2 regions of the Geobacillus sp. PK12 genome follow, and region 2 is predicted to be linked to the other one. Evidence: riboswitches for the same ligand, from Rfam matches in the RefSeq annotation. Region 2 holds a riboswitch; the other holds the start of a gene.
The links. A riboswitch is a leader RNA that binds a small molecule or an ion and turns the genes downstream of it on or off. The one in region 2 is predicted to bind thiamine pyrophosphate.

Region 1: another riboswitch for thiamine pyrophosphate. It lies ahead of tenA (thiaminase II); the one in region 2 lies ahead of thiC (phosphomethylpyrimidine synthase ThiC).

What each region holds. Positions count from the first base shown of each region.
Region 1 is NZ_SDKL01000002.1:25,456-37,304, forward strand. It holds gene ETR37_RS00525 (hypothetical protein) at 1-371, opposite strand, end outside; gene ETR37_RS00530 (carbon starvation CstA family protein) at 673-2,748, shown strand; gene ETR37_RS00535 (YbdD/YjiX family protein) at 2,741-2,944, shown strand; gene ETR37_RS00540 (ketopantoate reductase family protein) at 3,098-4,021, shown strand; gene ETR37_RS00545 (glycoside hydrolase family 13 protein) at 4,155-5,822, shown strand; gene ETR37_RS00550 (YfiT family bacillithiol transferase) at 5,878-6,414, shown strand; gene ETR37_RS00560 (MFS transporter) at 7,034-8,239, shown strand; gene ETR37_RS00565 (class I SAM-dependent rRNA methyltransferase) at 8,303-9,487, opposite strand; TPP riboswitch at 9,630-9,737, shown strand; gene tenA (thiaminase II) at 9,844-10,527, shown strand; gene ETR37_RS00575 (ECF transporter S component) at 10,551-11,141, shown strand; gene ETR37_RS00580 (ABC transporter ATP-binding protein) at 11,156-11,849, shown strand, end outside.
Region 2 is NZ_SDKL01000040.1:13,523-25,371, forward strand. It holds gene ETR37_RS13160 (helix-turn-helix transcriptional regulator) at 1-777, shown strand, start outside; gene ETR37_RS19810 (hypothetical protein) at 975-1,136, shown strand; partial or broken gene ETR37_RS19815 (ATP-binding protein) at 1,117-1,338, shown strand; gene ETR37_RS13170 (STAS domain-containing protein) at 1,445-1,777, shown strand; gene ETR37_RS13175 (PP2C family protein-serine/threonine phosphatase) at 1,784-3,310, shown strand; gene ETR37_RS13180 (RDD family protein) at 3,500-3,913, shown strand; gene ETR37_RS13185 (methyl-accepting chemotaxis protein) at 4,154-5,407, shown strand; TPP riboswitch at 5,543-5,656, shown strand; gene thiC (phosphomethylpyrimidine synthase ThiC) at 5,811-7,499, shown strand; gene ETR37_RS13195 (aminotransferase class I/II-fold pyridoxal phosphate-dependent enzyme) at 8,212-9,390, shown strand; gene ETR37_RS13200 (thiamine pyrophosphate-binding protein) at 9,387-11,042, shown strand; gene ETR37_RS13205 (aldehyde dehydrogenase family protein) at 11,114-11,849, shown strand, end outside.

The DNA of each region.
Region 1 (11,849 bases), on a different contig from region 2:
ATCGGTCCAAAAAATACACCGCCAATCGTCACGTGCGCCGAGTACATCAAGCCGACTGTCACAAAATAGGCGGAGAAGACAAACGGCAAAAACGAGTACGGCGTCCGTCCGCCGCCAGCGTCTTTAAACGCATCCCACATGGCGAAAAAGTATAAACATGGGTAAAACATCAGCCATCCAATATCGATGATGCGGGCGGCCTCATCCGTGCGCCCCAAGAAGCTGAGGCGGATGGCTTCATTGAAATGAGATTGGGTGTTAATCACAAATTCCAACGCAATAAACAAAATTCCTTTTATATACTTTTTGTTCAACAGTTGCCCGAATCCAGGCAAAGCAATGCTCCATAACAATGCTTCGATCGCCTTCACCTTCTCGAACCCTTTACTGAAATAGTAGTTGATCGTTGTTTTGTCCATTGCGCCGTCAGATGGAGCTGGAGACAATCAATGGGTGCTTCATAGTCAGTTGCTGGTTAAGCCGATGGGTGCAATTACATTTTTTGCGCCAAAGACTTGTTTTATACTTTTGTGAAATAGGAATGGGGAAAAACGTTCCTATAGAACCAAACGATACGTTAGTTGAAGATGAAAAAATATCTTTAAATTTTTCAGAATAATGAATATAATAGTAGCGTAAAGGATTTTGACAAATAAAAAAGGAGGAAGCCGTGTGAAGGGGCTAAAATCGATTTTGTTATGGGGCCTGATTTCCGTCCTCGGGGCCGCAGCGTTTGCCATTTTGGCTTTAAGCCGCGGCGAATCGGTCAACGCCATGTGGCTGATCGTCGCCGCTGTCTGCACGTATGCGGTCGCCTATCGTTTTTACAGCCGGTTTATCGCCCGCAAAGTGTTCGGTCTTGATGATAACCGGAAAACGCCGGCTGAGGTGTTCAATGACGGAAAAGACTATGTTCCGACGAACAAATGGGTGCTGTTCGGGCATCACTTCGCCGCTATTGCGGGTGCGGGACCGCTTGTCGGACCGATTCTGGCCGCGCAGATGGGGTACTTGCCGGGGACGCTTTGGATTGTGATCGGCGTTGTGCTCGGCGGAGCGGTGCAAGACTTTGTCATTTTGTTCGCTTCGATGCGCCGAAACGGGAAGTCGCTTGGCGAAATGATCAAGGAAGAAATGGGACCGGTGACGGGCTTGATCGCAGCGCTTGGCATTTTGGGCATTATGATTATTTTATTGGCCGTATTGGCGCTCGTTGTTGTGAAAGCGCTTGTCGGAAGCCCGTGGGGGATGTTTACGATCGCCGCGACGATTCCGATTGCGATTTTGATGGGCATTTACATGCGCTTTATCCGCCCGGGGCGTGTGGCAGAGGCGTCGCTTGGGGGATTTGTGCTGTTGATTTTGTCGATTGTGGCCGGTCAGTACGTCGCAGAGCACCCGACGCTCTCGGCGATGTTTACGCTCAAAGGGGAAACGATCGCCATCTTAATGATCATTTATGGCTTCGTTGCCTCGGCGCTGCCGGTATGGCTGTTGCTTGCGCCGCGCGACTATTTGAGCACGTTCTTGAAAATCGGTACGATCGTTGGACTGGCGCTTGGCATTTTCGTCGTCATGCCGGACTTGCAAATGCCGGCGGTGACGAAATTTATCGACGGCACCGGGCCGGTGTTCGCCGGCGACTTGTTCCCGTTCTTGTTCATTACGATCGCTTGCGGCGCGGTGTCTGGATTCCACGCGCTCGTTTCATCCGGTACAACGCCGAAGATGATTGAGCTTGAAAGCCATGCGCGGCCGATCGGCTACGGTGCGATGTTGATGGAGTCGTTCGTCGCTGTCATGGCGATGGTGGCGGCTTGCGTCTTGACGCCAGGGGCGTATTTTGCCATCAACAGCCCGGCGGCGGTGATTGGCCAAGATGTGGCACAGGCGGCAAAAGTGGTATCGTCATGGGGTTTCACCGTAACGCCGGATATGCTTGCGCAGCTGGCGAAAGACGTCGGCGAGCAAACGGTGTTGTCACGCACGGGCGGGGCGCCGACGTTGGCGATCGGGATGGCGCACATTTTATCGAGCGTCATCGGTGGCAAGGCGCTTATGGCGTTCTGGTATCACTTTGCCATCCTGTTTGAAGCGCTGTTCATTTTGACGACGATTGACGCCGGCACGCGCGTCGGCCGTTTCATGATCCAAGATATTATGGGCACGTTTTACAAACCGCTTGGCAAAACGGATTCGCTTGCCTCGAACTTGATCGCCACGACCCTTTGCGTATTGGCATGGGGTTACTTCCTATACCAAGGCGTCGTCGATCCACTGGGCGGCATCAACACGCTATGGCCGCTGTTTGGCATCGCCAACCAAATGTTGGCGGGCATCGCCTTGTTGTTTGCGACGACGGTTCTATTTAAAATGGGCAAAAAGGCATATGTTTGGGTCACGCTCGTGCCGACAACATGGCTTTTGGTCGTCACGCTGACGGCCGGGTATCAAAAGCTGTTCCATGAAAACGTCAAAATTGGTTTCTTGTCGCATGCAAAAATGTTCCAAGACAGCTTGAGCCAAGGCAAAATTTTGGCGCCGGCAACGAATGAGGCGCAAATGCGGCAAATTATTATGAACGACTACATTGATGCGACATTGTGCGCGATTTTCATGCTCGTGGTGATCGCCATGCTCATTTCCGCATTGAACATCTGGATCAAAGTGCTTCAAAACAAACATGTGCCGCTCAAAGAAGCGCCGTATGTGCCGCGCGATGGAGAAGGAGCGAAGCACTATGCCTAAATGGCTGCAAAACGTTTTGGCTTATCGCCGGCAGTTTCTTGACTTGCTTGTCGGCGTGCCGAGTTATGAAAAATATGTTGAGCATATGAAAACCCATCACCCTGGCGAGCCGATTAAGTCGCGGAAAGAGTTTTTCTGCGAGGCGCAAGAGGCGCGCTACAATGCCAAAGGCGGCAAAGTGTCGCGTTGCTGCTAGCGGACGAGAAGGAAGGAGGGGCGCGTTCCCTTCTTCCTTTTTTCTTCTTGTTTATCATCGTGGAGAAACATGTTCGATTGGCGGCATGGCTTTTGTGAAAGACGTTGGAAGCGTAGGATCAACCCTCAAGTAGAGAAAGGAGCTGTACATACGATGCGCATTCTGTTTGTCGGAGCGGGAGCGGTCGGCGGGTATTTCGGCGGCCGTCTTCTTGAAAAAGGGGTGGACGTAACGTTTCTTGTCCGCGAGCGCAGAAAACAGGAACTGGAGAAATACGGGCTTGTCATCCACAGCATCCATGGCGATGCGGTATTGGCGCCGAGATTGCTTGTTGCCGGTGAATCGGCCGAGCCATTTGATCTTGTCGTGTTCTCAAACAAAGCGTACCATTTAGACGGCGCCATCGCCGACGCGAAACCGTATGTTGGAGAGGCGACGATGATTTTGCCGTTGTTAAATGGCATGGCCCATATGGAGGCGTTATGGAAGGCGTTCGGCCGCGAGAATGTCTTAGGCGGGCTTTGCTTTATCGAAACGACGTTAAACGAGAGAGGGGAGATCATCCAAACGAGCCCGGCGCATGAGATGCGTTTCGGCGAATGGCCCGCAGGACGGACTGAACGGGTGAAGGCGCTCGAATCGCTGTTTGCCGGCGCCAATGCCCGTTTTCGCCTAAGCGAACAAATTGCGGCTGATATGTGGAACAAATATTTGTTTATCGCGACGATGTCGGGCGTGACGACGCTGTTCCGCGCCCCGATCGGGCCGATTCGCTCCGGCGAGTACGGGAGCGTCATCATCGACCGGCTGTTTCGCGAAATCAAAACGATCATCCAAGCGCATGGGGCGCCGTTGACCGATGAAATGGCCGAGCGGCAACGCACCCAGCTCGAACAGATCGCCCCAACGATGAAATCGTCCATGCAGCGCGATATGGAAAAAGGACAGCTCATCGAAGCCGACCATTTGCAAGGGTATTTGCTGGCATTGGCGAAACGGCATGGCATCCATGCCCCGATGCTTGAGGCAGTATATCACAATTTAAAAATTTATGAAGCGAGCCGCGCAACGAGTTGATCAACCCCAGCCGGTTGGCAGGAGCGTGCAGCCCCGTCAACCGGCTGTTTTTTTGAGAAAAAGAAAAGTTGTTTATCGCACCAATATCGTGTACAGTTAATAGTGAAAACGTGTGCACAAGGAGGAGGCAGCCTTGAAAAAAACATGGTGGAAAGAAGGCGTTGCGTATCAAATTTATCCTCGCAGCTTTATGGATGCCAACGGCGACGGCATCGGTGATCTTCGCGGCATCATCGAAAAGCTGGATTATTTGGTGGAGCTTGGAGTCGACATCATTTGGATTTGTCCGATTTACCGGTCGCCGAACGCCGATAACGGATATGACATCAGCGATTATTATGCCATTATGGATGAGTTTGGAACGATGGATGACTTCGATGAATTGCTTGCCCAAGCCCATCGGCGCGGGTTGAAAGTCATTTTGGATTTGGTCATCAATCATACGAGTGATGAGCATCCGTGGTTTATCGAATCGCGGTCATCGCGAGACAATCCGAAGCGCGACTGGTACATTTGGCGCGACGGCAAAGACGGGCGCGAACCGAACAACTGGGAAAGCATTTTCGGCGGCTCGGCATGGCAGTATGACGAGCGGACGGGGCAGTACTATTTACATCTTTTCGATGTGAAACAGCCCGATTTGAACTGGGAAAACAGAGAGGTGCGCGAAGCGCTGTATGACATGATCAACTGGTGGCTGGATAAAGGCATCGACGGCTTTCGCATCGACGCGATTTCCCACATTAAGAAAAAGCCGGGTCTTCCCGATTTGCCAAATCCGAAGGGGCTGAAGTACGTGCCGTCATTTGCTGCGCACATGAACCAGCCAGGGATTATGGAGTATTTGCGAGAGTTGAAAGAGCAAACGTTTGCACGATATGACATTATGACGGTCGGCGAGGCGAACGGAGTAACGGTTGATGAGTCCGAACAATGGGTCGGGGAAGAAAACGGCGTGTTTCATATGATTTTTCAGTTTGAGCATTTAGGGCTTTGGAAAAGGAAAGCCGATGGTTCGATCGATGTCCGCCGGCTGAAGCGGACGTTGACGAAATGGCAAAAAGGATTGGAAAACCGTGGGTGGAACGCGCTCTTTTTGGAAAACCACGACTTGCCTCGATCAGTGTCGACATGGGGAAATGACGGCGAGTATTGGGCGGAGAGCGCGAAGGCGCTTGGCGCGCTCTACTTTTTCATGCAAGGGACGCCGTTCATTTACCAAGGGCAAGAGATCGGGATGACGAACGTGCAATTTTCCGACATTCGCGACTACCGCGATGTCGCTGCCTTGCGTCTGTATGAACTCGAACGGGCGAACGGCCGGACGCATGAGGAAGTGATGAAGATCATTTGGCAAACCGGGCGCGACAACTCGCGCACCCCGATGCAATGGTCTGGTGCCCCAAACGCTGGATTCACGACAGGTACGCCATGGATCAAGGTGAACGAAAACTATCGTACGATCAATGTCGAGGCCGAGCGGCGCGACCCGAACTCGGTATGGTCGTTTTATCGACAAATGATTCAGCTTCGGAAAGCGAACGAGCTGTTTGTTTACGGAACGTACGATCTGCTTTTGGAAAACCACCCATCCATTTACGCGTACACAAGAACGCTTGGCCGCGATCGGGCGCTTATCATGGTCAACGTATCTGATCGTCCTTCACTTTACCGCTATGACGGCTTCCGCCTTCAGTCAAGCGATTTGGCGCTCTCGAACTACCCGGTCCGTCCGCATAAAAATGCGACGCGTTTTAAGCTGAAGCCGTACGAGGCGCGCGTATACATCTGGAAAGAATAAGAAGGAATTTGCCTTTCTGTGTGGAATGAATGAATACGGAAGGGAGATGATCAACATGGCGACGGTCGATCCGATTCGCTACCCGATCGGAACGTTTCAAGAGCCGGAGCGTTTTGAGGCTGAGGAGGTGCAAAAGTGGATTGCTGCCATCCGCGGACTGCCGAACGACTTAAGAACCGCTGTTTCCGGCTTGAACGATGAGCAGCTGAACACGCCGTATCGCGACGGCGGCTGGACGGTGGCCCAAGTCGTCCATCATTTGGCTGATGCAAGCATGAATGCGTTTTTGCGCACGAAATGGGGAGTGACGGAAGACGGCCCAACGGTGAAGCCGTTTGCGGAAAGTGAATGGGCGAAAACAGCTGATGCCCGTACATTGTCGATTGAATCGTCGCTTTTACTGCTTGACGGGCTGCATGCGCGCTGGACGGTGTTGCTTGAATCGATGACGGAGGTGGATTTTCACCGAACCATTCGGCCGGAAGGGGCAGCGGGGGAGATGCCGCTGTATGTATTGACCGCGTTGTATGCATGGCATGGGAAACATCATACCGCACAAATTGTGTCGTTGCGCAAACGAAAAGGATGGTAAAGGCTGCCGATTGTTCGGCGGCTTTTTTCTTCATCCTATTTCGCGCAGGAGACTCCCACTTCAACGACCAAAGGGAGTAAGTGGGAGAGGAATGCGCGTTCCCCCTTTCTTTTGTGTATGATCGAATAAAGGCGTGGAGAAAACCGTTCAATAAAGGCACTCCCATAACGGCTGCTCGATGTATGGAGTTGGTTGCAGGAAACGTTGCAACCGTCAAACATCGATCGTAGGTCCGTCTGTTGTGTGTGGAAGCCAAGTACTGCCAACAGACACACCGAGAGAATCGGTAACGATGCAGGCATGACCTGCGTGGTTGGGCAGTTGTCAACCTGCCCCTGATGCAACCCCAAGTCAAGGAAGGAGGACGAAGTCCGTTTGCACTTCTGGGGAGTTGCAAGCCCTCACTTCAAGCGTGCGCGAAGTGGGGGTAGTTGACGCATCATAGAAGGATGGTGCTGCGCAAACAACACCCGGGAACCGCCGGCTGGGCGGGGCTTTTTTGTCGTCATCTTGCCGGGAGAACGGTGAAATCACATTTTGCTTAAACGGCGGCATAGGATTATGTTATACTAACAAATATTAAGGGACACGAAATACATCGTTCGCAAGGGGGATCGGTATGGGAGCGGAGCAGCAGCCGCTTATGGCAGAACAAAAAGAAAAAATATGGACGAAAGATTTTGTTTTGATTTGTTTGGCCAATTTTTTTGTGTTTCTTGGGTTTCAAATGACGCTGCCGACCCTTCCGCTGTTTGTCGAGCATTTGGGCGGCAACGATCAGCTGATTGGCGTTGTCGTCGGTGTGTTTACGTTTTCGGCGCTCATCGTCCGTCCGTTCGCCGGCCATGCGCTTGAGACGAAAGGGCGCCGGTTTGTGTTTTTATTGGGGCTTCTCATTTTTGTCATTTCTGTCGGTTCCTACAGCTTGATCTCAAGCATTTTCCTTCTCTTTTTGATGCGGGTCGTCCAAGGAATTGGCTGGGGGTTTTCGACAACCGCTTCCGGAACGGTGGCGACGGACATCATTCCAGCGAGCTGCCGCGGGGAAGGAATGGGCTATTACGGGCTGTCGGGGAATATCGCCTTGGCGTTTGGTCCGTCGCTTGGACTTGTGCTTGCCGCTATGATTCCGTTTAGCCATCTGTTTGCCATTTGTGCGGCGCTTGGAGTCGCTTCGGTGCTGTTTGCCGCCGCGATCACGTATAAAAAAGCGGAAGCCGTGCATGGCAAAGGGGCGAACAGATGGGATTTGTATGAAAAAAGCGCTTTGACCCCGTCGTTGCTGTTGTTTTTCTTGACGGTGACGTTCGGCGGCATCGCCTCATTCTTGCCTCTATATACGGCGCAAAAACAGATCGGCGGCCTGCAGCTGTACTTTTTGCTTTACGCGCTGGCCTTGATGGTGACGCGAACGTTCGCTGGCCAGTTGTATGACCGAAAAGGGCATCGAGCCGTCTTTCTCCCTGGTGCGGGGCTTATTTTGCTGGCGATGCTTCTTCTCGCTTGGCTGCCGGGAGAATGGGCGTTGCTTTTGGCGGCGGTGCTGTACGGTTTCGGCTTTGGCATGGTGCAACCGGGGCTGCAGGCGTGGTCCGTCGAGCGGGCGCCTGCCCACCGCAAGGGAATGGCGAACGCGACATTTTTCTCGTTTTTTGATTTAGGGGTCGGCGTCGGGGCGATGGTGTTTGGCCAAATCAGCCATTGGTTCGGCTATCCGAGCATTTATTTAGCTGCTAGCGGTTCGGTGCTCCTTTCGATGCTTGTCTATCTGTCGGTCTTGCATAAAGAACAATCGCTTCGCCCCAGGGAACGAAAAAACGCTTAGGGATAACCCCTAGGCGTTTTTTCTGCCCAGCGGCGCATCGAAACGGCCTTTGAGAGCGGCTCGTCACCGCCGGGAATGCACTTCGTAAATGGCGAATTTTAAGTAGTCGCCTTCTTCCGCGGCAAGGAGTTTCGGGTGGTCGTAGCCGGCGCCGTTCCAATATACTTGGCGCAGCACTTTTTTCGCGTCAAATGCGGCATCAGCGATCATCTCTTGAAATAGGTGCGGGCGGACGTGGTACGAGCAGCTTGATGTGACGAAAAAGCCGCCGTCTTTGACAAGCTTCAATCCGTTTAAGTTAATGTCTTTATAGCCGCGCAGCGCCTTCGGGACGGCATGGGCCGATTTCGCGAACGCCGGCGGGTCGATGATGACAACATCCCACTGTTTGCCGGCGCGCACCGACTCGCGCAAATAGTCGAAAGCGTTGGCGACGACAAATTCAACGTTCGTGAATCCGTTTAACGCGGCGTTCCGTTTCGCCGTTTCGATGGCATGTTCAGAAATATCGACGGCAGTAGCATGTTTTGCCCCATACAGACAAGCGTTTAGCATAAACGAGCCGGTATGGGTGAAGCAGTCGAGCACGGTCGTCTCCGGGCCGATGAGCGGACGAAGAGCGGCGCGGTTTTGCCGTTGGTCGAAGAAAAAGCCGGTTTTTTGTCCGTTTTCAATATCGACGATGTATTTCACGCCGTTTTCCTCGATTTCGATTTCCGTTTCCGCTTCTCCGTACCAAAAGCCTTTTTCTTGTTTGAGGCCTTCAAGCTCGCGGACGGACACATCGTTGCGCAAATAAATGGCCCTTGGGGCAAACACGTCAAGCAAGCCGCGCAAAATCCAGTCTTTCCGCCTTTCCATGCCGAGCGCCAAAATTTGCACAACAAGCACATCTTCATATTTGTCGACGATCAATCCGGGCAAAAAGTCGGCTTCGCCATAGACGGCGCGGCAGGAGCGAACGCCGGGAATCATCCGTTCACGGTACGCCCACGCCTGACGGATGCGGTCGATGAAAAAGCGCTCATCGAGTTCATCGTTTCGGTTTTGCGTCAAGACGCGGACGATGATTTGCGAAGCGGGGTTGATATATCCTTTCGCCAGCCAATAACCTTGATGATTGTAAACGTCAACGAAGTCGCCCGGCGTCGCATCGCCTTCGATGCGGTCGACTTCACTTCGAAAAATCCATGGATGCCCTTGCTCAAGCCGTTTTTTCCGTTCTCTTTTCAGGATGACCTTCGCCATCGTTTCCACTCCCATTCCGTCGTCAATTGCTGCGTTTCCATCATAGCGGATTGCAACGCATAGCGCAACGTCGGAGAAAAAAAGATTGACAATCGTTCGTGCCATGGTATGATTAAGTGTAAAGAAAACTGAAAATTGCACCATCATCCACTAGGGGGGCCTTTAGAAAGGCTGAGATCAAAGTGTGCCTTTGAGACCCTTAGCACCTGATCTGGGTAATGCCAGCGTAGGGAAGTGGAGGAGCAGCACAGCAAGGCTAGGCTTTGCCTTGCCAACGTCGCATGCCCACGCCGCTTTCTTTACGCCAATCGGCAAAGGAAGCGGCGTTTTTATTTTGCCAAAAAGGGGGAAAACGAATGTCATTTGCCAAACAATTGCGTCAAGCGGCCGATCCGATCTGGCAGGCGAGTTTCCGCCATCCGTTTGTTCAGGAGCTTGGCCAAGGGACGCTTGCGCGCGAGAAGTTTCGCTATTACGTGATGCAAGATGCCTATTATTTGCGCCATTTTGCCCGCGTGCAGGCGATCGGGGCGGCGAAATCGCCGGATTTGGCGACGACAGCCCGGTTGGCGCACCATGCACAAAGCACGTGCGAAGCCGAGCTGTCGCTGCATGAAACGTTCGCCGAGCTCTTGGGCATTACGGAAGAGGAAAGGGCGGCGTTCATTCCGGCGCCGACGGCGTACGCCTATACGTCGCACATGTACCGCGCGGCGTACGAAGGGCATCTCGGTGATGTTATCGCCGCCATTTTGCCGTGCTACTGGCTGTATTACGAAATTGGCGAGCGCTTGAAAATGTGCCGCCCGAATGATCCGATTTATGAAAAATGGATCGGCACCTACAGTTCGGACTGGTTCCGCTCGCTTGTGGAAGAGCAAATCGCGCGGCTTGACGACATCGCTGACGAGGTCACCGAAGAGGATCGCCATCGGATGAAGCGGCATTTCCTCATCAGCAGCGAATATGAGTACGAGTTTTGGGAGATGGCGTATCGGCTTGAGCAGTGGCCGTCGGCTGAATTGGCGGCGAGCCGTTGACGCAAGACAAGGAGGAGAACAGGATGGAAGTGAAGACAAAAGGGTTAAAATTGGCGGATATTTTAACGACGATCGTCATTGCGATTGTGTTTGGCATTATTTACAAATTATGGGCCCCGCTATATAGCGCGGTGGGAGCAGTAGGGTTTCATCTCGATCAACTCATTTACGGCATGTGGTTTATCGCCTCCTCGCTCGCTTATTTGCTCATTCGCAAGCCAGGGGTGGCGTTGCTCGCGGAGATTGCGGCTTCGTCCGGCGAGCTGATCATGGGATCGCAATGGGGGCTTGAAGTGCTCATTTACGGGGTCGTTCAAGGGCTGTTTGCCGAGCTCGTCTTTGCCGCCTTCCGCTATCGGCGCTTTGATGTGTTCGTTGTATCGCTCGGCGCGGTCGGGGCGACGATTGGCTCGCTCATCATGGACTTTTACAAAGGCTATATTGAGGCGCTCGCCCCATGGAATATGGCGCTCTTTTTGCTGGCGCGTTTTATCGGCGCCATCCTCATCTCCGGCGTGCTTGCTGTTTCATTGGCGAAAGCGCTCGAAAAAACCGGAGTGACGCAAATGTGGCGGCCGGCCTCGAAAGACGATTACGATGCATTGAACCGGTAAGGCGGCGAATGGCGATGAAACAAGCAATTGCGATTGATCGGCTGCGCCTGAAATTTCCCGGGAGCGACGGGCTGCTGTTTCGCGACTTGTCGCTTTCGATTGCCGAGGGGGAGAAAGTGCTCCTCCTTGGTCCGTCGGGATGCGGCAAGTCGACATTATTGCAAGTGATGGCTGGCATCATTCCCCACTCGATCGATGTGCCGATGAAAGCGGAGCGCCTTAAGCGGCCGGAACGGTGGGGCTATGTTTTCCAAGATCCTGATGCGCAATTTTGCATGCCGTATGCGGACGAGGAAATCGCTTTTGCCCTCGAAAATCGAAGCGTGCCGCGCCACGAGATGCCCGTCCGCATCCGTGCGCTGCTGAACCAAGTCGGTTTGGAGATCGCTCCGCATACTGATATTCATACGCTTTCCGGCGGGATGAAACAGCGGTTGGCGCTCGCTTCGGTGCTGGCGCTTGAGCCGGATGTCTTGTTTTTGGATGAGCCGACGGCGCTGCTTGATGAAGAAGGGACGAAGGCGGTATGGCAAACGGTGAAGAAGGTGGGCCGCGGCAAAACGGTCATCATCGTCGAGCATAAAATTGACCATGTGCTCGACTTTGTGGATCGCATTGTCTTGTTCGGCCGCGATGGGCGCATCATCGCCGACGGCGAGGCGAAGGCGGTGTTTTCCGACTATAAAGACGTCATTGCCGCTGAAGGGA
Region 2 (11,849 bases):
TCTTCACTGCCGGCGGCGCTTCGTTCGGTCGGTTCCGCCCTCGTTCAACATTGGCTGCTCCTGGCTAAATGTACAGAGGTTGATATGAAAATGGACCGCCACTTGATGCGCCTGTCGATGTTGATGGAAATTGGACGGGCCATGCGTGTGGTGCAGAACGAGGAAGACATCATCCGGATGATGGCCGAATTTGCCGCGGAGCTCGCTTACGGCGATTTCGTCTGCGTGGTATGGTCTAGCGATGGCCAAACAGCCGTTGTCCGCGAAGGAGCGATGGACGTAGAAATGGCTGTTCGTTATCGGGATGATGTCTGCCGTCGCTATGGCTGTCACGGCGAGAAGGCGAAAAGCGAGGTGCCGGCGCTGCTTGATGTTGAGGGCAAATCGGTGATGGAAGTGCCGTTTTTCGTCAGCGATGGCCGCTATGGCGTTCTCGCCGTTCATATAAAGAAAGAAAGGGAAGCGAAAGAGGCGGAAGTGTATATGACGGCGTTGGCCGCGATTGGGGCGATGATGATCAGCGGCAAGGCTCACGGTGGGAATGATGGGACGGTCAATATCGACATGTTGTCCAAGCAGTTGACGGCCCGGGAGATGGATGTATTGGAGCTGCTCATTCAAGGCTGCAGCAATCGCGAAATTTCAGAACGGCTGTTCATTAGCGTCCATACCGTGAAAAATCATATTACAAACATTTTTCAAAAAATTGGCGTCAACGATCGGTCACAGTTGATTGCCCTTGTGTATCAACTAAACCACCGCCGGCAGCGCCGTTAAGGGGGACATCATTGGACGATGGGTGCCATGATGTCTTTTTTTTTTGGATGTAGGAAATTGGAATGAGCCCCATTTTGTATTATAATGAATTGTAGTAAATAAGAACTATTTTTCGATAGATGGAACAATAAAGGAGAAAAATAGCATTCGAATCCGTTTTCCCCAGCGCTGGAACGTGCGATAGTGGAAAAGCTGCCATGTTGCTTTGGCCGGTGTATAAGCATAACAAAGATAGGGGAAATGCCGATGAAGCCCAGGACCATGATCCGAACGATGGCGATCATGAAAACGGCGGACATTTTAAAAGCGATGGACATTACCGAGGAACTGGCGAAGAGAATGGGGTTTTTGCCGCGTGATTGCCTTTTTCTTCGGCTCGCGACAGAGGAAGCGTGCACGAATGCGTATGAATATTGTCAAAAAACGAGAAAACTGCCATTTAGGATATTTTGGAAAATGGAAGCGAGACAGTTTATGATCATTGTCAAACAGCGAGGAGGATGCTTCTCCGTAGCCCAAACCGATGTCGTCAACACAGGGCCGCGCGGCAGAGGGCTGCAGCTGATCACCCATATTGTCGACGATGTATACGTGAAGCGAGCGGGAAACAACGTCTTGTTTTGCATGTGCAAATGCAAAAAAATGAGTGACCATTGGAGGAAGCAAGATGAGGATGAGACAAGGGGCAATTTGCGCGCTGACATGGGCAGAAGATATTACCTTAAACAACGTCGAATCGTTCCGTCAAGCGCTGGAAAGGCTGCTGGACAAACAGGCGGATCAATTGATCGTCAACATGGAGGGGGTCAACTACATAAACAGCGCCGGACTCGGTGTCATCGCTGACAGCGTCATGGAGGCGAGAGCCCGACAAAAAGAGTTGGTCATTGCCGGAGTGGAAGGGTCGCTTGCAGAAATTTTCCATATTGTCAAATTTTCTTCGTTTATCAAACTATTTGCCACAGAGAAGGAAGCCATGGATTATTTCAGTGGAGAATGACGTTCTATGGTGGATGGGTTTTGGGAACATGTTCAACGTTATGACCACCTCGCGTGGCGGGAGTTGCTTCTCGGCTTGGAAAAAATGAATGTGTTCGTTGGGCCGGGCGACTATGTGTATTGGCTCGCAACGCCGGAACGAAGGCGGCTCTTGTTCATTTCGTCATCATGCGAGCAGCTGTACGGCCTACCTCCGGACGACTTTTACCACGATCAAGACATATGGGCAAAGGTGGCTTACCCAGATGACCGCGCCAAGGCGGAAAGAAAATGGTCGCTTCTTTCAGGAGCGGATGCGGGCGCCCAGACGTATCGCATCATCAATCAGCGGGATGGCTCTGTCCGTTGGGTGCTTGAACGGACGTTTCCTGTGCTTGATCAATTCGGGGAAGTGAGGCTCGTCAGCGGGTTTGTCGCTGATCTGACAGAAGCAAAGCGAAACGAGAATGAACGACAGCTCGCTGAACAAGTGTACAAAGCGATGGAACAGGCGATGCTCGTCACCGATGGCCAGTTTGTCGTTCAGTTTGTCAATCCGGCGTTCACAAAAATCACTGGTCATGATGTAGAGATTGTCGGTCAGCCGTTGCATACGCTTTACGCGGGTTATTACGAGGCCTGGCTTTATGAGGTGATTCAAGCGAGCACTGGGGAAAGTGGAGAATGGAGGGGGTGGGTGCGCTGGCGGCGGAAAAACGGTTCGGTCTATGTCAGGCAGACGACGGTGCGGGCTGTGCCCGGCCATGATGGAGAAATCGCGTTTTACTTGTTTTTATTTGCCGGTCCAACTTACGAGAACCTATACATCGCAGCGATGAAAGATGACTTGCGGCTGGCCCGCGAGGTGCAAAAGCGCGTGTTGAGCAAGCCGTTGTCGGCCAAAGGAATCCAGATTGCCGGAACGTACATCCCATCGCGGGAGCTGGGTGGCGATATGTACGCCTGGTATCCGATCGACAAACAGCGGTACGGCATTTTTTTAATGGATGTGATGGGTCATGGGGCAGCGGCTTCGCTCATTTGCATGTCGGTCCGCTCGCTCTTAAACGGCGTCATCCGCAAAGGGATCGTTCCGACGGAAGTGTTTCGCGAGTTGAACCGCCATATGCGCCAGTTGTACCATGAAAACGGGCGGATGACGTATTATTTCACCGCCGTATATGTTCTGGTGGATGTCAAGGAACGGATGATTGAATATGCATCAGCCGGCCATCCGCCGGGGTTTTTGTTCCAACCGGATGGAACGGTGGCGGAGTTGGACCGCGGCTGCGCGCCGATCGGGCTGCTTCCGCGCCTTTTTGTCGACAGCGGCCGGTTGCGCTACGAGCCGGGGGCGACGCTTGTGTTGTATTCCGACGGGGCGATCGAAGGGGAAACGGGTTCCGTCCGGCAAAAGATTGAAGCGTTCCGCGATGCGCTGGCGCCGCATATTTTATTGGACGAGCAAGTGCTTTTGGACCATCTGCGCCGCCATTTTGCGCAAAAAGGGCCGCTTCCAGACGATTTTTCGGCTGTGGTGGCGAAGCTGGGCTAAAGAAATTGCTGCAAGAAGATCGATTCCATCATCTTGAGCGTGTGCAGCAGGGACCACCGCATCGAAGCAAAAAATCGATGTGATGTCGAAAAAACCGATTTTCTTTTATACGCCATTTACGGTAAAATGAAGACAATTATACTGTTAATGGAGAATACAATATAGAAAAGGCAACAGGAGGGAAGGCATATGGCGGTGACAAATCCGGCTGGATTTTGGAAGCGGCTGTTGGCTAACTTGTTGGATGCGATTGTCGTCGGTATTCCGATTTCGATCATCGGCTATTTCATCACTGGCAGTTGGGAAACGAACTGGTTTACGTCATTAGCGAACATCCTTTACGCGTTAATCGTTCCGGCTGTTTGGTACGGATATACGGTCGGCAAGCGGATGCTTGGCATCCGGATTGCGAAAGTCAACGGCGGAAAAGTCGGCATCGGCACGATGTTTTTGCGCTCGTTCGTTGGCGGACTCGTATACTTTATCACGTTCGGCATTGGTCTCATCATTAGTGCGATTATGGTCGCGGCGAGAGAAGACAAACGCTCCATTCACGATTTTATCGCTGGAACGTATGTGACAACGGAAAAACCGGCGGTGTAAAGCGGAAAACAACAGGTGGTGCCCCAATCGAACGGGGCGCCTTTTCTTATTTTCGTCACCGATTATAGGCGATCAAAAGCATGATGTTTTTGAGCGGGTCCTTGTTAGATCAGAAAACTTTGCAACCACCCCTATTCATGATTAGGGCTAGGAAGGAAAATGAACGTTCATTCACGAATCTATTTATGTGGTAAAGAAATAAGAAAGGTGTTTGCATCATGGCAAAAGGAGGAGAGCGTTTTGTCATTAGCAAGTTATATCATCCGCACCATGTTCATCGTCATCCCTGGCACAGCGGCGATCGGCATGGCCACATGCCTGGTCAACGGCATTCGCGGGGCGGCATTTTGGTGGACGCTTGTTGCTACGGTGCTGTTTGGCGCGATGCTCGGCTTCGTTTCGGCAACGCTCAACTATCGACGGTTTGTTGCCCCGATTGCCGTTATTAACGAACATTTAGGCAAGATGACAGGCGGAGATTTGACGGCGCGCATACCGCTTGATCGCGTGCAGCAGCTGCGGCCGATTGCGGCGTCGTTAAACGATATGGCAAACGCTTGGCAAAGTGTGATGGGGCAAATCCAACATCATGCCGAAGAAGTAGCGCAATATTCTCAGCAGCTTGCCGCCGTCGCCGAACAGACGACGAAAGCGACAGAGCAAATTGCGACAACGATGGAAACGCTTGCGGCAAGTGCGGAGGAGCAGGCCGATGCTGTCCGCACCACCGCCGCGTCCGTGCATGATATTTCCCAAACATTGAGCGACGTCGCTTTCCATACGAAAGAAGTGGCGCACCGGGCTGAGAAAACATCGGCGAAAGCAGAGGACGGCAAGCAGTCAATCGGACAAATGTCCGAGCAAATGCAGTTCATTTACGATCATGTGCAAACGCTCGGCCAGGTGGTGAAAGGGCTTGGGGAGCGCTCCAACGAGATTGGACAGATTACGGAAGCGATCACCGGCATTGCGTCGCAGACGAATTTGTTGGCGCTCAATGCGGCGATCGAAGCGGCGCGCGCCGGCGAGCAAGGGAAAGGGTTTGCGGTTGTCGCGGATGAAGTGCGGAAGCTCGCAGAACAATCAGCGCGCTCAGCGCAACAAATTTCCGAGCTGATCGGTTACATTCAAGAAGAAACGAAGCGGGCGGTTGCGTCTGCCGAACAGGTGATCTCCGAAGTGGCGAAAGGATTGAACGTGGCGGCGGCATGCGGCCAATCATTTGCCCATATTCGCGAGGAGGTCGGCCAAGTGAGCAAACAAATTGGACAAGTATCGTCCGCCATCGAGCAAATGACGGAGCATGCCCGCCAAGTGAACGACGCACTCCAACAGATGACCAATATTGTCGAACAGTCAGCGTCCGGTGCGGCCAACGTATCGGCAGCGACGCAGGAACAAATGGCTTCCGTCGAGGAAATCGCCTCTTCGTCGACATCGCTCGGTCAAATGGCGGACGAGATGCGGGCAATGCTGAAGAAATTTTCTGTGTGAGTGAGGAAAAGGACGCTTTCTTCGAGAAAGAGGGGCTTTCAAACGACGTGTGGGAGTCAACGTTTGGAATAAAATGGTTTGCATCTTTGCCAATTGCCTGATAAAATAAAAAAAGTCAGTCATCATTGTGATACGCTTATCTGCTGGGGGAGTCCGAGAGCCGGGCTGAGAAAAGAACGCGATGAAGTTCTTTGACCCTTTGAACCTGATCTGGGTCATGCCAGCGTAGGGAAGCAGGCAGCGGGAACAGATGGACGCACAGGCTGTTCATTTGGCCTTTTTGCCTTGATCGGGTTCCGTTCGTTTTGCGGAACCCGTTTTTGCGTAAATATCCCCCGTTTTTGCCTCTCTTTTGCTGGTGCGGCTGCAGGTCTCAACCACCATTTCAAAGGAGGAAAGCCGCATGGAAAACATCCGCTCGTTTATGTCGTTTCCGGAAAGCCGCAAAGTGTACATCGAAGGGTCGCGTCCGGATGTGCGCGTGCCGATGAGAGAAATTGCTTTGTCGCCAACGAAAACGCCGCAAGGAATGGTGGAAAACAAACCGGTGCGCGTCTACGATACGACGGGCCCGTATACGGATCCCGATTTTGAACCGGACGTGGAGAAAGGCTTGCCTCCTCTTCGCCGCCGCTGGATTGTCGAGCGCGGCGATGTCGAAGAAGTGAAGCCATCAGCGACCGCCGGCGTCCGCCCGCTGCCGTTCGTGCGCCGTCCATTGAGGGCAAAGCCCGGAAAAACCGTGACACAAATGCATTACGCCAAACGGGGAATCATCACACCAGAGATGGAGTTCGTCGCCATCCGTGAACGAATCGACCCCGAAATCGTTCGCCAGGAAGTAGCGGCCGGACGGGCGATCATTCCGGCGAACATTAATCACCCCGAGAGTGAGCCGATGATCATCGGCCGTCGTTTCCATGTGAAAATTAATGCCAATATCGGCAACTCGGCTGTTTCTTCATCGATTGAAGACGAAGTGGAAAAATTGCTTTGGGCGGTGCGTTGGGGCGCCGATACGGTCATGGATTTATCGACCGGCAAACACATTCATGAAACGCGCGAGTACATCATCCGCAATTCGCCGGTCCCCGTGGGAACGGTGCCGATTTATCAGGCGCTCGAAAAGGTAGGAGGGGTGCCGGAGAAGCTGACATGGGACGTGTACCGCGAGACGCTCATCGAGCAGGCTGAACAAGGAGTCGACTACATGACGATCCACGCCGGTGTGCGGCTTCATTACATTCCGCTCACCGCCAACCGGACGACCGGAATTGTCTCGCGCGGCGGCTCGATCATCGCCCAATGGTGTTTGGCCCACCATGAAGAAAACTTTTTGTATACGCATTTTGAAGAAATCTGCGAGATTTTGAAACAATACGATGTCGCGATCTCCCTTGGCGACGGCTTGCGTCCCGGCTCCATCGCCGATGCGAACGATGAGGCGCAGTTTGCGGAACTCAAGACGCTCGGCGAGCTGACGAAAATCGCCTGGAAGCATGATGTGCAGGTGATGATCGAAGGGCCCGGACATATTCCAATGCATAAAATTCGCGAAAATGTCGAGCAGGAACAGGAAATTTGCCACGGGGCGCCGTTTTATACGTTAGGGCCGCTTGTCACCGACATCGCGCCCGGGTATGACCATATTACGTCAGCGATTGGCGCCGCGATCATCGGCGCTTATGGAACGGCGATGCTTTGTTACGTAACGCCGAAAGAGCATTTAGGGCTGCCGAATAAAGAGGACGTACGCGCCGGGGTCGTGGCCTATAAAATCGCCGCCCATGCGGCTGATCTGGCAAAAGGGCATCCAGCCGCTCAGCAGCGTGACGATGCGCTCTCGAAAGCGCGCTTTGAATTTCGTTGGAACGATCAGTTCAATTTATCCCTCGATCCGGAACGGGCCCGCGAATACCATGATGAAACATTGCCGGCTGAGGCGGCGAAAACGGCTCATTTTTGTTCGATGTGCGGGCCGAAATTTTGTTCCATGAACATTTCACATGAACTGCAACGGAAAATCAAAGAGGAGGGGATGAAAGAAAAAGCGCAACAATTTATTCGGCAAGGGTCATCGCTGTATCAATGACAAGAAGCGGGCTGCGATGCTCGGCATGGTGGAGAGGATATGGAAGTTCGATCAACGGAAAAAGCATGAGCTGGAAAGCGCTCAGTGCTGATCGAAGCAGCGGAGGGGGGCGAACGTTCATCGCCCCTCTTGTTTGTTGTGCAAATTGGTGTGGTTCTTTATTATTTTTAAAATATATAATTTTCAAAAAATATATTTACAAATCGTTTCAGATGGATTATGATAATGGCATAAGGTGCAAATTTTGAATCATAGAATGATCATGAGGGGAAAACTGCGCAGTCTATCGCGACGCCTTCGCCGGCGCTTCGCTTCCATAGACAGCGGCCAGTTGCGTCATCGAACCGTGGATGATGCCGGCCGCTTCTTTTTATGGCGAAAGGGTCGGGTTTCAGATGGTTGGATCGCGTTTTTCCAGAAGGCTGGTGAAAAACCGCTGTTTGCCTTGATCGATGGGTGAACGTGTGAAAATAGGGTCGATGCTACAAGCTTTTTCTACTTGAGAAGCGATTCCAGTAAGCTGTTGCTCCAGTAAATCACCGGCCTTCTAGCAGCTTCGTGAAAAAGCCTGCTATTCGAGAAAAAAGATTTTGATGATGTCTTGATGTGAGAAAGCCATTGGTATTATAGGCTGCTTCTTGAACGTGAGACGGGCATGAGGGTGATGGGCGTGCGCATAAACTGAAACGAAGGGCCATGAGGAGGGATGGGATTGAACACATTTTCCGATATTGTGCAGACGATGCCGCCATATTTGTTCTCCCGATTTCAGAAGAAAAAAGAAGAACTGCTAAAGCTCGGGGTCGATGTCATTGATTTAGGGATCGGCGCCCCCGATTTGCCGCCCCCTTCCTTTGTCATCGAAGCGTTGAAAGAAGCGCTCGATGCGCCAGAACACTATACGTATTCGCCGTATGGCGGCTGCAGGGAGTATCGGGAAGCGGTCGCGCGTTTTTATGAACGGGAATATGGCGTCAAGCTCGATCCGGAGACCGAGGTGTTGGCGTTAATCGGCTCGAAAGAAGGAATCGTCCATTTGCTGCAAGCCGTTCTCAATCCCGGCGAGCTCGCCTTAGTGCCTGATCCGGGCTATCCTGTCTACCGGACGGCCGTCCATTTTGCCCGCGGCCAGAGCCGATCGCTGCCGCTCGATGCGCAACATGGTTATATTCCTCGGTTTGATGCGCTTCCCTCGTCCGTTTATGACCAAGCGAAAATCATGTTTCTCAATTATCCGAGCAATCCGACGGCCGCCGCTGTCGATTTGGATGTATTGGCCGAAGCCGTTTCACTTGCCCGTCGCCACCGGATGTTCATTGCTCATGATGCGGCCTACTCGTTCGTGACGTTTGCTGGTTTTCAAGCGCCGAGCATTTTGCAGGTGGACGGGGCAAAGGAAGTGGCGGTGGAATTTGGATCGTTGTCCAAAAGCTATAACATGGCCGGCTGCCGCATCGGATACGTAGTCGGAAACCGGGACATGATTCGAGCGCTTTCGGTGATCAAGAGCAACACGGATACGTGCCAGTTTATTCCGATCCAGAAGGCGGCGGTGGCCGCTTTGACGAACGGACGGACGTTTATTCGAGAAAATAGCCGCATTTATGAACAACGCATGAATATGATGGCCGAGAGACTTCGAGAACTGGGCATCGACGTGCAGCGGCCGAAAGCGACCTTTTTCTTGTGGATCCCGGTCTATGACGGATACTCGTCCGAACGATTTGCCGCCAAACTGCTGGAAGAAGCGGGAGTCATCGTAACACCGGGAACAGCGTTTGGATCCGCAGGGGAAGGATATGTCCGCGTATCGCTGTCAGCGCCGATGGAGCGTCTAGAGCAAGCCGTTGAACGATGGAAGCAAGTGGATTGGGAGGAATCGGCGCCATGAAGAGAACGATGCGTCACATCACGGTGGCTCAAGCCATCGTCGAATGTTTCAAACAGGAACAAATCCGTTATGTGTTTGGTGTGCCGGGGGAAAGTTATTTGCCCCTGCTTGATGCCATCTATGATGAGCCATCCATCGAGTTCATCTCCGCCCGCCATGAAGGGGGTGCTTCCTTTATGGCGGAAGGGTATGCGAAAGCGTCGCAAAAGTGCGGCGTCGTGCTGGCTACAAGGGCGGTTGGCGGAGCGAATTTGGCGATTGGCGTCCATACCGCGAGGCAAGATTCCACTCCGATGGTCGTGTTTTTGGGGCAAGTGAACAGCCGCTTCCTAGGGCGTGAAGGATTTCAGGAAGTCGATATGGAAGCGTTTTTTCGTCCGATTGCCAAATGGGTGGTCGAAATTCGCGAAGCCGAGCGGGTGCCAGAGCTGGTGCAACGGGCGTTTCGCACCGCGAAAACAGGGCGGCCCGGCCCCGTCGTCGTTTCACTGCCAGAAGATGTCTTTTCCAAAACGATAGCGGAAGCAGTGATAGCCGAGACTGATGTGCCGAAGCCGGCACCAAGGCAAGAGGATATACAGAACATTGAAGAGATTCTGAAGCGCGCCAAACGGCCGCTCGTGATTGCCGGCGGCGGCGTTAAATGGTCGGGAGCCGAGCAGTTGCTGCGCTTATGGGCGGAAAAGTATGCACTTCCGGTCATGGCGGCGTTCCGGCGGCATGACGTGTTTCCCCACAACCATCCGTGCTATGTCGGGCACCTAGGTCTAGGGGCGCACAAAGCGGTCATGGAAACGGCCGAGCAGGCGGATGTGGTGATGGCGTTGGGAACGCGGCTATCGGAAGTGACGACACAAGATTACCGTTTGCTCTCTCCCAATCAGACGCTGATTCACATCGATATCGACAGCGATGGATTCGGAAAAGTGTATGCACCGGATCTCGCGGTTTGGGCTGACTGTCAGGAAGTGCTGTCCCGTTTGCTCGATCTCGCGGTGCGGCCGTCTTGGCAAGAATGGGCGGCTGAACGGAGGAAACGGTACGAACAAACGGCCAGGCTGCCGGTGGAACATCGCAATCTCTATGAAGCTGTGATGGCCAGTTTGGCGCGCCATTTGCTAAAAAATGCGGTCATTACGAACGATGCCGGGAATTTCGCCGGTTGGCTTCATGCTTTTTTCCCGTTTGGGGATGGGCACACGTACATCGGCCCGACGTCAGGAGCGATGGGATATGGCATGCCGGCTGCCATTGGCGCGAAACTGGCCTTTCCCGCCCGGACCGTCGTTTCTTTATCCGGGGATGGCGGCTTTATGATGACGGTGCAGGAGTTGGAAACGGCCGCTCGATACGATATTCCGATCATCAGCATTGTGTTTAACAATCATATGTACGGCACCATCCGCATGCATCAAGAATTGCAGTTTCCGGGGCGGGTCATCGGCACCGATTTAGGCCGCGTGTCGTTTGCCCGTTTGGCAGAATGCCTAAACGGCCGCGGGTTCCAAGTACAGACGGAACAACAGTTCACGGAAGCGCTTCTGTTGGCGCTTGAGGCCAAGAAGCCGACGGTGATTGAGGTGTTGGCCGATCCGGACCACATTTCGGTGGCCGCCACGATCCAGGACTTGCGGGCCAAGAGGAAGTCCTGACGATCATCGCTCGGCGTTCAATGTATAAATTATCTCAATAAATCATCTGGAAAAATGGGGGGGAGTATACAGTGAAAATCCAAAACTATATCAATGGAGAATGGAAGGAGCCAAGCACCGGGCAATTTGCGCCGGTGATCAATCCGGCGACGGGGGAAACGATTGCCGAGGTGGCGATGTCCGGGCCAAACGATATTGACGAGGCCGTTCAAGCAGCCAAAGAAGCGCAAAGACAGTGGGCCCTCGTGCCGGCGCCGAAACGCGCGGAAGTTTTATATCGAGTCGGCATGCTGCTAAAGGAGCGGAAAGAACAATTGGCAAGGCTGTTGACGATGGAAATGGGCAAGGTGATCGAGGAAGCGCGCGGCGAAGTGCAGGAAGGCATTGATATGGCGTTTTATATGGCGGGGGAAGGGCGGCGGCTGTTCGGCGATACGACGCCGTCTGAACTGAAAGACAAATTTGCCATGAGCGTCCGCGTGCCGGTGGGGGTTGTCGGCATCATCACTCCTTGGAACTTTCCGATTGCCATCGCAACGTGGAAGTCGTTCCCCGCGATTGTGGCCGGCAATGCGGTCGTATGGAAGCCAGCGCCCGAGACACCGATCATGGCGCAGGAATTAGCTCGCATTTTTGAAGAAGCGGGCTTGCCGCCGGGAGTGTTTCATGTGGTCCACGGTGACGGGCCGACAGTCGGCAATGCGCTCGTCGAGCATCCTGATGTCAAGGTCATCTCATTTACCGGATCGAATGAAGTCGGGCGGGTGATTGCGGAAAAATGCGGACGGCTGTTGAAAAAAGTGTCGC